Regions from separate parts of the Planifilum fulgidum genome, predicted to be linked through region 1. Evidence: riboswitches for the same ligand, from Rfam matches in the RefSeq annotation. Region 1 holds a riboswitch; each other region holds the start of a gene.
The links. Region 1 has a riboswitch for S-adenosylmethionine ahead of BM063_RS13215 (MetQ/NlpA family ABC transporter substrate-binding protein). Riboswitches for the same ligand answer to the same signal wherever they lie in the genome.
Positions count from the first base shown of each region.

Region 2: linked by a shared signal. The riboswitch ahead of BM063_RS01970 (homocysteine synthase) and the one ahead of BM063_RS13215 (MetQ/NlpA family ABC transporter substrate-binding protein) in region 1 are both predicted to bind S-adenosylmethionine.
Region 3: linked by a shared signal. The riboswitch ahead of BM063_RS05195 (methionine ABC transporter ATP-binding protein) and the one ahead of BM063_RS13215 (MetQ/NlpA family ABC transporter substrate-binding protein) in region 1 are both predicted to bind S-adenosylmethionine.

Region 1 is NZ_FOOK01000026.1:35,346-39,322, reverse strand. Features, by position in the region: gene BM063_RS13220 (methionine ABC transporter ATP-binding protein) at 1-955, opposite strand, end outside; gene BM063_RS13215 (MetQ/NlpA family ABC transporter substrate-binding protein) at 991-1,803, opposite strand; SAM riboswitch class I at 1,948-2,062, opposite strand; gene BM063_RS13210 (ferritin-like domain-containing protein) at 2,833-3,288, shown strand; gene gcvPB (aminomethyl-transferring glycine dehydrogenase subunit GcvPB) at 3,431-3,977, opposite strand, start outside.
Region 2 is NZ_FOOK01000002.1:194,915-198,891, forward strand. Features, by position in the region: gene BM063_RS01965 (aminotransferase class I/II-fold pyridoxal phosphate-dependent enzyme) at 1-605, opposite strand, end outside; gene BM063_RS01970 (homocysteine synthase) at 684-1,985, opposite strand; SAM riboswitch class I at 2,062-2,171, opposite strand; gene BM063_RS01975 (FAD-binding oxidoreductase) at 2,506-3,858, shown strand.
Region 3 is NZ_FOOK01000006.1:86,499-90,475, forward strand. Features, by position in the region: gene BM063_RS05185 (ABC transporter ATP-binding protein) at 62-988, shown strand; gene BM063_RS05190 (ABC transporter permease) at 985-1,755, shown strand; SAM riboswitch class I at 1,908-2,020, shown strand; gene BM063_RS05195 (methionine ABC transporter ATP-binding protein) at 2,094-3,074, shown strand; gene BM063_RS05200 (methionine ABC transporter permease) at 3,067-3,723, shown strand; gene BM063_RS05205 (MetQ/NlpA family ABC transporter substrate-binding protein) at 3,769-3,977, shown strand, end outside.

The DNA.
Region 1 (3,977 bases):
GTTCAATTTCCTTCTCATCCCCTGTAAAGTGAACCACCCACCTGCCCAGGGTTCCTTCCCTGAGGTGAAGAATACCCCCCGAAAGGATATGGGGAAACACGTTAAACCTCTTGCCCACCTGCGTCAAGACGGTCTCTCCGACGGGGAAGCGGACGAACAGGGAGACGAGCCTCCCGGTTTCGTACCGTCGATCAGACGGCGCCTGGGGTAATTGGACATGGAACAGGCTGTTGACGAATTTTCTCGTCGTCTCATGGACCGGGGAAGTGAAGATTTTCAGGACCGGACCGGATTCGACGATTTGACCCTTTTCCATGACCGCGACGCGATCGCAGATTTTTTGAATCACGTTCATTTCATGGGTGATCAGGAGGATGGTGATCCCGAATTCCTCATTGATCTTCAACAGCAGTTCAAGGATCGCATCGGTGGTTTCCGGGTCCAGGGCGCTTGTCGCTTCATCGCACAGCAGCACCTCCGGCTCATGCGCCAGCGCCCTGGCAATCGCCACCCGCTGTTTCTGTCCGCCCGACAACTGGCTCGGATAATCATCGCGCTTGTCCTTCAATCCGACGACATCCAAATATTTTTCCACCCGCTCCTTGATGTTCTTCTTCGACACTCCCGAAAGTTTCAGTGGAATCGCAATATTTTCATAAACCGTTGCCGTTTTCAGCAGGTGAAACCCCTGGAAGATCATCCCGATCTTCCGCCGGGCATCCCTCAGCTGTTTGGGCGACAGAGACATCAAATCAACCCCGTTCCACAGCACCGTTCCGGACGTGGGACGCTCCAGCAAATTAATGCAGCGGATCAACGTGCTCTTCCCGGCCCCGCTGTGCCCGATCACGCCGAAGATCTCCCCCTTTTTCAGTTCGAGGGAAACATTTTTGAGTGCCTCCACTTTCCCCTTTTTTGTGACAAAGGTTTTTGACACGTTGATCAGCCGGATCATCGTCCTCCCCCTTTTCAAGAGCGGCATTTTTCCGGTTACCAGGAAGGAACCACGGAACCTTTAAAGGTCTCTTCCACGAAACGCTTCACCTCTTCCGAATGGTAGGCCTTGATCAGCTTCTGGATCACCGGATCATCCTTGTTCTCCGTCCGCACCGCCAGCACATTCACCCAGGGGGAATCCTTCGGCTCCATAAAAATGGCGTCGCGGGTGGGCAACAAACCGTGTTCGACGGCAAAGTTGGTATTGATCGCGGCGGCGGCAAATTCATCCAGCTGGCGGGGAATCTGCGCCGCCTCCAGTTCGACCAACTCCAGGTCCAACGGGTTTTCCACGATGTCTTTCACCGTCGCTTGGATGCCGATGCCTTTCTTTAACTTGATCAGCCCGGCCTGTTCAAACAGGAGCAGCGCGCGCGTCCCGTTGGTCGGGTCATTGGGCAGACCGATTTTGTCTCCTTTTTTCAGCTGCTTCAAGTCCTTGATCCTGTTGGAGTAAATCCCCATCGGAAAGTTGACGGTATCGGCAACCGCCACCAGGTCCAGATTCTTGTCCTTTTTCATTTGCTCCAGGTAGGGCTCATGCTGAAAGGAATTGACATCGAGTTCCCCCTCCGCAAGGGCGATGTTCACCATCGGATAATCGTTGAACACCTTGATGTCGATGTCCAATCCGTCCTTGGCCGCCACCTCTTTGACCTTTTCCATGATCTGTTCATGGGGACCTGCCGTAACCCCGACCACCAACCGATGCGCGTCCAACGGTTTTCCGGCATCGGCATCGGTGCCGCAGCCGACCGCCGCAAGCAAAAGGACACTGATCAGTACCGACTGGACGAAATTTCTCACGGGTCATCCATCCTTTTCTTAGTATTTTGATGAGAATAACAGGAATTATGACAACGCCCGGGCGGGGGGTCGCACCCGAAAAAACCATGAAAAATGCCCCTCTGAAAGACAGAGAGGCATGCAACGACCATCTTCTTCCCGCCTCTCTTATCTCTCAAAACGGATTCACCGTTTTGCAGGAATTAGCACCTTTCCCGCTCAGCGCAAGAAGGTTGCCGGGCTTCATCGGGCCAGTCCCTCCGCCTACTCTGGATAAGAGCGCAGCGCCATATTCACATGTTATTCACATAAGAATTGTTTGGATTTATTATAGGAAAACCGAGGCGCGGCGTCAACTTTTTTCAACGGTCAGCCGGACGTGCATCTGGGACCGGATATCTTTCCGACCCAATGGCAGACACAGGGGAGATTCTAACGACCGCCATGATCGGCGCATGCAAGCCGGCAATGGGTTGCAATATGGGATGCAACCCGGCTGCAGCACCAAGAGTGCCGGGATGATCGAGACTCCTGACCACGATCGTCAACCGATTATTCATCGCCGCCTTTGGTGAAAGTCCGGCGCTTCGGCCTGCCGGCATTCCGGCTGCATTGTTGGCTGTGACCGAAAACAGGCGGTCCCAAGGCGAATCATGCCCGCATCACTCAAATGACGCTGGGAAGAAATCCGAAACGAGAGAATTTTCGATGCGTTTCATATGGATCGTCTTCGCCGAAACAAGCCCCGCAAGAAGCGCTCCAATGGCTTCCGCGACAGGTGCCGGGGGTCGGATGGTCCGGCGGCGAGATCTTCATCCCGAAACGCACGGCCTCTCCACCCCGCGAAACCGTCCGCCTCCAGGGCGACGGGGAGGGGATTGCCTCCCGACGGCGCCGCATCAACGGCGGCCTCGACAACCGCGTCTTTTTTCTTGCCTCCATACCCCCCCTTGGCGGAAGGGGCTTTCCCCCAAAATGGGCGCACCCATCGGGACACGCAACCATATGGTGAAATGAGCATTTAGCCTCAGTTTCCTGGGAGGGTCGCGGATGAATGCCTTTTATTGCCCCGGCACCGACTCCAGCAGTTCGGAACCGATCAACCGGCTCATCGCCGACATCGCGAAAGCGATCAACGGGGAATATCAGGCCATCGGCTATTACGAAGCGTTGGCCCGGCTGGCGCCGACGGAAAAGGAACGGACCAGCATACGGGAAATCCGCAGGGATGAAATCAAGCACTACAAACGGTTTCTCAGGATCTACAAAAAACTCACCGGACACAAGCCGATGGTGACGAAGGGATCCCTTCCCGAGAATTATCGGCAGGGACTGAAGTTTTCCATCGAGGATGAACTGGAAACGGTGGATTTCTACCTCGACATCTCCGACAGGGCCTTCGATCCCCACATCCGGCGGACCTTCAGGCGCGCCGCTCTGGATGAACAGCAGCACGCCGTCACTTTCAACTATTTCCTGACCAAATTGTGCTGCAAAGATCCGTAAACATCCCGCCCATCCCGGTCAGGGCGGGATGCCGGGCGGACAGGATTGATCCGCCCGGGCAGATCGCACGACGAAAAGCCTTCAAAACACCGGACCCCGACCGAAAACGGTCGGGGTCCCTTGTTGCGATCAGAATACAAGGTCACTGCGCCTTCTCGTTCTTCTCCCAGCGCAACACCGGTTTCCGGGCGGCGGTCACCTCGTCCAGGCGCTTCACCACCGTGGCGGTGGGCGCCTCCTGAACCCGTTCCGGGTTTTCCTCCGCTTCCCGGGCGATCTGGATCATCGCGTCGATGAAGCGGTCGAGGGTTTCCTTGCTTTCCGTCTCCGTGGGCTCGATCATCAGGCATTCCTCGACAATCAGCGGGAAGTAGATCGTCGGCGGATGGATGCCGAAATCCAGAAGCCGCTTGGCCATGTCCAGGGTCCGCACGCCCAGCTTCTTCTGCCGCTTGCCCGAGAGCACAAACTCGTGCTTGCAGTGCTGCGGATACGGCAGGTCAAAGTACGGGGCCAGCTTCCGCATCACATAGTTGGCGTTGAGGACGGCGTTTTCCGACACCCGGCGCAGGCCGTCCGGCCCCATCGTGCGGATGTAGGCATAAGCCCGTACCAATATGCCGAAGTTGCCGTAAAACCCCTTCACCCGCCCGATGGATTGCGGCAGATCCTCCTTCAAATAATATCCG
Region 2 (3,977 bases), on a different contig from region 1:
TCGTTGTGGCCGCCCAGATACTTGGTGGCGCTGTGGATGACGATGTCCGCCCCCAGGGCGAGCGGCCGCTGCAGATAGGGGGTCATGAGGGTGTTGTCGACGATCAGAATCAATCCGTGGCGCCGGGCCGCTGCGGCCAGGGCGCGGAGATCGGCCACCTGCAGCAACGGGTTGGTCGGCGTTTCCACGAACAGGGCTTTGGTTTGGGGGCGGATCGCCCTCCGGACGGCGGAGAGGTCCCGCATGTCCACATAGCTGAAGGACAGGCCGTATCTCGCGAGCACCTGTTCAAACAGCCGGTAGGTCCCGCCGTACAGATCCAGGGAAACGACCAGGTGATCCCCCCGGGAAAACAGGCCCATGACCGTCTGGATCGCCGCCATCCCCGAACTGCAGGCAAAACCGGCGTCTCCCCCTTCCAGGGCGGCGATCGCCTCTTCCAACACATCCCGGGTGGGATTGGCCGTCCGGGCATAGTCGTAACCGGTGCTTTCCCCGAGGGCGGGATGGCGGTAGGCCGTCGCGTGGTAGACGGGATAACTGACTGCTCCGGTGCCTTCATCCTTCCGGGTTCCGATTTGCGCCAATCGGGAGTCGAGATGCACGCCGATCCCTCCCAGATGTGTGTGCATGTCCAAAAACGGCCGGACAGCCGCGGCTTCTTCCCTGAACCCTGCTCCGGGTCAGACCCCCACCGCGCTCTGGCTCTTTTTCAGCGCCTGGTCCAGGTCATCGATCAAATCCTCCACCGCTTCCGTGCCCACCGACAGGCGGACCAGATCCGGCGTCACCCCGGTGGACAACTGTTCCTCGGGCGTCAGTTGCTGGTGAGTGGTGCTGGCCGGATGAATCACCAGGGATTTGGAATCGCCGACGTTTGCCAGGTGGGAGAACAGCTTCAGGCTTTCGATCAGTTTCTTCCCGGCCTCCAAGCCTCCCCGGATACCGAAGGTGAGAATGGCGCCTTGTCCCTTGGGCAGGTATTTCTTCGCCAATTCATGGGACGGATGGTCCTCCAACCCCGGATAGCTGACCCATTCCACCGCGTCGTGCTCCCGGAGGTAGCGGGCGATTTTCAGCGCGTTTTCGCTGTGCCGCTCCATCCGCAGGTGGAGCGTTTCAAGCCCCTGCAGGAACAGGAAGGCGTTGAAGGGCGACAGGGCCGCGCCAATGTCCCGCAACAGTTGTACCCGGGCCTTGATGATGTAGGCCATGGGACCCACCGCTTCGGTGTAGGACACGCCGTGATAGCTGGGATCCGGTTCCGTCAATTCGGGGAACTTGCCGTTCGTCCAATCAAACTTCCCCGAATCGACGATCACGCCCCCGATGGACGTTCCGTGGCCGCCGATGAATTTGGTCGCGGAGTGAACGACGATGTCCGCCCCGTAATCAAAGGGCCGGCACAGGTGCGGGGTTGCGAAGGTGTTGTCGACGATCAGGGGAATCCCCGCTTCATGGGCGATGGCAGCCACCGTCTCCAGATCGAGCACATCCAACTTGGGATTGCCGATGATCTCCCCGAAGACGGCCCGCGTCCGATCGGTGATCGCCCTGCGGAAATTCTCCGGATCGGAGGGGTCGACGAATTTCACCTTGATGCCCAGCTTCGGAAGGGTGTAGTGAAACAGGTTGTAGGTCCCCCCGTACAGGCTGCTGGAGGAGACGATTTCATCCCCCGCCTTGGCGATGTTCAAGATCGAATAAGTGATGGCCGCCTGGCCGGAGGCCGTCGCCAAGGCTCCCACACCGCCTTCCAGGGCGGCGATGCGCTTTTCAAACACATCCTGCGTCGGGTTCATGATCCGGGTGTAAATGTTGCCGAACTCCTTCAGGGCAAACAGATTGGCCGCGTGTTCAGTGTCGCGGAAAACGTAAGAAGTCGTCTGGTAAATGGGCACCGCCCGCGACAGGGTGGTGGGATCCGGTTCCTGCCCCCCGTGCACCGCCAAGGTCTCCGGCCGATACTGCCTTTCTTCCGCCATCGACGATTCCTCCTTTTTTTAAATAAAAAGCCTCTTCCCTTATCCAGAGAAGAGGCTGCTTGGTGATGCCGCTCTCCTCTTATCTCTCGGAAACCCGAAGGTTTCCGCAGGAATTGGCACCTTCCGGACGGTGTCCGGGGTTGCCGGGCTTCATCGGGCCAGTCCCTCCGCCGCTCTGGATAAGAGTGCTGCATGCGGTATTCCCTTGTCATTCCCGTCTGAAAACTTGTATTTAATTATAAGGGATTCCCCAGAATTTCGTCAACATTCTTTTTTCAAAAAATGCGTACCCGAAGACGCCCTCTCCACCGCCGGCAAAGTCGAATGCGTTGAAAGCCCGGCCGACCCAACCGGTGAATAAGGGTCGGCTTTCCGCTTTTCAACGGCAAAAAAAGTTTCATTCATATGCTCGCGATGGATGCGACGAAAAAATGGGTTTCGTCGCTGTATCGGTCCACGCCATGCCCCGATGTTCCACATAGGATAATTTGCAACGTTCACTCAGGGGAGGTTGGAAAGGTTGAAATCAAAAGCGCGGCTGACCGGGCGGGTCATCTTCAGAGGGGATCCGGGCTATGAACGTGCGCGCAAGAATTGGGATCCCCATACGAACAGATTTCCCAAAGTGTTTGTGTTTGCCCAAAGGACGCAAGATGTAGCAAACGCCATCAGATGGGCCCGTGAGAACCGAGTCCCCATTCGCGCCAGAAGCGGAAGGCATGCGTTGGAAACAAATCTCTCCCAGGTCAACGGGGGAATTGTCATCGATGTAAGCGATATGAAAAACATCTGGTTGGATAAAAAAAGGGGAATTGCGATCGTCGAGACGGGCAACACCGTGGGAAGAATCGTGAAGACCCTCGCACGGCAAGGATTTATGGCACCCTTTGGTGACAGCCCTTCCGTCGGCATCGGCGGCATCACACCCGGCGGGGGAATCGGGCCTCTCCAGCGATCGATCGGCCTTCTCAGCGATAACCTGATCGGCGTGGAAATGGTGGATGCGAAGGGAAGGGTGATTCGTGCAGACAAAAACCATCACGCGGACCTCCTGTGGGCTACCCGCGGAGGTGGCGGCGGAAACTTCGGGATATATACCAAATACAAATTCAAAGTGCATCGTGCCCCAGCCGGGGCGACAGTATTCCGCATCATCTGGCCATGGAATCAGTTCGCAAAGGTATTCAGAGTATGGCAGCGATGGGCTCCTTCCGTCGATACGAGGCTGGGCACCTACTTGGAAATCGGCCCGAAAATCGGAGGCCGTGTCACCGTGCAGGGGCTGTTCCTGGGACCAAAAAGGGAGGCCGTACGCCTGTTGAAGCCTGTATTGAGCGTCGGCACTCCCACGACGAAGATCATCCGGTGGTTGTCATACCCGAAAGCAGTAAACTTTTTGTTGCCTCCCGATCCAGTCCTTACCCAAAGGTGGAGCAACCAGTTCTCTTCCGGTTTCGCGATCCGCCCGTTCCCGGAAAGGGCGATTCAGGTCATGCGTCAATTTTTAGAGAAAGCGAAACCGGGATCCCCCGCAGGTTTCTTTTTCCTCAACTGGGGCGGCGCTGTAAGCCGCATCCCCCCTGAGGCGACGGCGTTCTTCTGGCGGAAAGCCAAATTTTACATCGAGTGGAACAGTTCATGGATCAAACGTTCCGAAGCCGCCAAAAATATCGCCCTTGTCCGCGACACGCGCCGGAAGCTCCAACCTTTCATCGTCGGGTCCTATATCAACGTTCCGGACCAAGGAATTAAAAATTCCGGGCCGGTTTACTACGGAGCAAACTACCCCCGATTGCGAAGGGTAAAAGCCAAATACGATCCTGAAAATGTGTTTCGCTTCCCTCAAAGCATCCCCCCTGCCTTCCGGAGATAAGTTCAGAATCCCCACCCCCTCCCCCTCGGAACGCCCCTCCTTTGCCAATACCCTCCTGCATCGGAACAGGTGGCGCCAACCTCCTGCAAAAGAAGACCCGGGGGTTTCCCCAAATGAAG
Region 3 (3,977 bases), on a different contig from region 1:
ATGAAGATGGGAACCGGATTCGACGTCGAGTTCGGAGAACGCCGCGTCCACGGAGGTCGTCATGATAAACAGCCCTGTGTTGGAAATCCGCGATGTGAGCAAAGAGATCGGCCGGCGGCGAATCATCGATTCCGTTTCGCTGAAGGTGTACCCGGGAGAAGTCATGGGAATTCTGGGGCCCAACGGCGCCGGAAAAACCACGCTGATCCGGCTGATGACGGGCCTCGTCGCCCCCACCCGGGGGGAGATCCGGATTCGGGGAAAATGCGTGCGATCCCAGTTTGAACAGGCCATGAAGCATGTGGGAGCCATCGTGGAAAATCCGGAGTTTTACCCGTTCCTGACGGGATACAAGAATTTGCTCCACTTTGCCCGGATGGTTCCGGGGGTGGGCGAAAAGCGGATCCGGGAAGTCATTTCCCTGGTGAAACTGGAGGAGGCCATCCACGATCCGGTCAAAACCTATTCTCTGGGGATGCGCCAGCGCCTGGGGGTGGCCCAGGCGATTCTGCACCGTCCCGCCCTGCTCATCCTGGACGAGCCCACCAACGGGCTGGATCCCGCGGGCATTCGCGAACTGCGGGATTATCTGCGCCGTCTGGCCGAGAAGGAACGGACGGCGGTGGTCGTGTCCAGCCATTTGCTTTCGGAGATGCAGCTGATGTGCGACCGGGTGGCCATCCTCCGGGGTGGAAAACTGATCGAAGTCCGGCGGATGAGCGAAATTCTCCGGCGGGATTCCGAGGAACTCCGAACCCGCTTCGAGGTGGATCGGACGGATCCGGTCCCGTCGGTACTGCTTCAACTGGGCTTAAACCGCGAGTGGAAAGAATGCCCCGGCGGTTTTGAGATAAGGCTGCGGCGGGAGGAAACCGCGGAGCTGAACCGGCGGTTGATCGAGGCCGGCGTTCGGGTGTACGCCATCCGACGGCTGGAACAGTCGCTGGAAGAACGATTCCTGGAATTGACGGAAGGGGATGCGCCGTGATCCTGGGAAGGCTGATCCGAAACGAACAGATGAAAATCATGGACCGGACGCGGACCCTGGTCATGTGGGCGCTGCTGATCCTGGCGGTCTGCCTGTTGGCGATCGGTCAGCGATTGATCTTGGTCTCCGGCGCCCCGGTGGACATGTGGGAATTCGCCGAGGGTTGCACCCACCTGCTGTTCATCGTCCAATTGTTCACCCTGGTCGTCGCGGGAGATATCATCTCCAGCGAGTTCTCCTGGGGAACGGCGAAATTGCTGCTCATCCGTCCCGTGAGCCGGACCCGCATCCTGCTGTCCAAATTTGCGGCGGTCGTCACCTTCCTTTTGGCCTGCATGGCCGTCCTCCTGCTGGCTTCGCTGCTGTTCGGAGCGGTCTTCTTCCGCTGGACGGGATTGGGTGACGCCCTGGAAGCCCTGAAACAACTATTTGCGCGCTACGGACTGTATGGGGTGGAAGTCCTCGTGACCGCCTCCCTCGCCTTCATGCTGTCCGCCGCATCCCGCAGCAGCACCCTGTCCGTCGGGCTGTCCATTTTTCTCTTTTTTTCCGGTGGATTTCTATCGGAATTATTGAAAATATGGGGAATCAGCTGGGGAAAATACCTGCTGTTTGCCAATCTGGATCTTTCGCCCTATTTCTACGGCCACTCCCCGCCTTTTCCGGGCATGTCCCTCGCTCACTCCCTGCTGGTGCTCGTCATCCATTTTGCGCTGTTTCACCTGATCGCCTGGTGGTCCTTTGCCAAACGGGATGTCCTGACCTGAGGCAGCCGGTCGCATTAAAACTTTTCCGATAAGATTTGTCGGCCCATCCAATCAAAACAGTTTGTATATTTTGGAATAACGCGGCGCTGTTGACACGCCGAGGGCGCCGTAGTAGGATGTTTCATGACAATTTCATACGGTGATTCCGCGCGCTCTTATCCAGAGAGGTGGAGGGACTGGCCCGATGAAACCCGGCAACCGTCCGCGGCCATACGCGGAAATGGTGCCAATTCCTGCAGAGCCCAACGGTTCTGGCAGATGAGAGAGGCGATTTTAGATATAAGATCCCTTTCTGCTCTGGCAGGAAGGGATTTTTTCGTCAACGGGTGGTGAAATCGATGATCGTACTGGATCATGTGAGCAAAGTGTACCGCTCTCCGAAGGACGGAGACGTGGTTGCCCTCAAGGATATTCATCTGGAAATCAAACGCGGGGAGATCTTCGGCATCGTCGGCCACAGCGGCGCCGGAAAGAGCACGCTCCTGCGCCTGCTCAACGGCCTGGAGAAGCCTACGTCGGGCCGGGTGACGGTGGACGGAATCCCCATCTCCGAAAGCAGCGAGCGCCAGCTGAGGGAAGCGCGAAAGAAAATCGGCATGATCTTTCAGCACTTCCACCTGCTCTGGTCGCGCACCGTCTGGGAAAACGTGGCCTTCCCCCTGGAGCTGGCCGGAAAGCCGAAACGGGAGATCCGGGAAAAGGTGGACACCCTGCTGGAACGGGTGGGGCTCACCCACCGGGCCAACGCTTATCCCGCTCAACTGTCCGGCGGACAGAAACAGCGGGTCGGGATCGCCCGGGCCTTGGCCAACGATCCGACCGTGCTGCTTTGCGATGAAGCGACGTCGGCCCTGGACCCCGAAACCACCGCTTCCATCCTGGAGCTGCTCAAGGAGATCCACCGGGACACCGGCATCACCATGGTGGTCATCACCCACGAAATGAGCGTCGTCAAACGGCTCTGCCAGCGCATGGCCGTCATGGAAGACGGAAAGATCGTGGAGCAGGGCGAAGTGGAGGCCCTGTTCCGCGAGCCGAAGCACCCGGTGACCCGGCAATTTGTGGAATCCCTGATCGCCGAAAAAGAAAACGCCGAACGGCACACCGCCTTGATCCGGATTCCTTCGCGCAAGCTGGACCTTTTGTGGGGCCTTCTGGCGGAACGGGTCAAGCGGGGCGTGACCGCCACCATCCTGCCCGATGCCGCGGAAAGCGGAGACCATGTGACGCTGCGGATCGGCGGGCCGAAGGACGCGGTCCAAGAAGCGGTAGCAGCCCTGAAGCAGGATGAACACCGCGAGGTGATCCCCCATGTTTGATCAACTGGACACCCAATTGTTGTGGCAGGCAACCGGGGAAACGATATACATGGTGGCCATCTCCACCTTCTTCTCGGCCCTGATCGGCATCCCCCTGGGCGTGCTGCTGGTCATCACCGACAAGGGCCATCTTTGGGAAAATGTGGCGCTTCAGCGCCTTTTGGGCGTGGTTGTCAACCTGTTCCGGGCGGTTCCCTTCATCGTGCTGGTTCTCTTCCTCTTTCCCCTGTCCAAACTGCTGGTGGGAACCACCCTCGGGCCGACGGCGGCCACGATTCCCCTGATCGCAGGGGCCGCCCCCTTTTATGCGCGCATGGTGGAAACCGCCATCCGGGAAATCGACCGGGGCGTGATCGAAGCGGCCTTGGCCATGGGGGCCACCCGGATGCAGATCGTCCGAAAGGTGCTGTTGCCGGAGGCCAAGCCGGCGATCATCTCCGGCCTGACCGTCACCTGCGTCTCCCTGATCAGCTTTTCGGCGATGGCGGGGATCGTGGGCGGCGGCGGCCTGGGCGACGCCGCATACCGCTTCGGCTTCCAGTCCTTCAACGACCAGATGCTGTACGCCTGCGGCCTGTTGCTCGTCCTCTTCGTGCAGCTGGTGCAGTGGGGCGGCGACCGGCTGGCGCGACGCGTCGACAAACGATAAACCCGATCCGTCAACCGACTTATCCGGAAAAGGAGGCATCGAATCATGAAAAAATGGTGGCTCGGACTGCTCTCGCTCGCTCTGCTGCTGGCAACGGCCGCATGCGGCGGAGGCAGCCAGGAAAAAACGACGCTCCACGTGGGGGCCACGCAGGTGCCCCATGCCGAAATCCTGAACCACATCAAACCGACGCTGGAAAAAGAGGGCATCCAGCTGGAGGTGCGCGTCTTCCAGGATTACGTTCTGCCCAATAA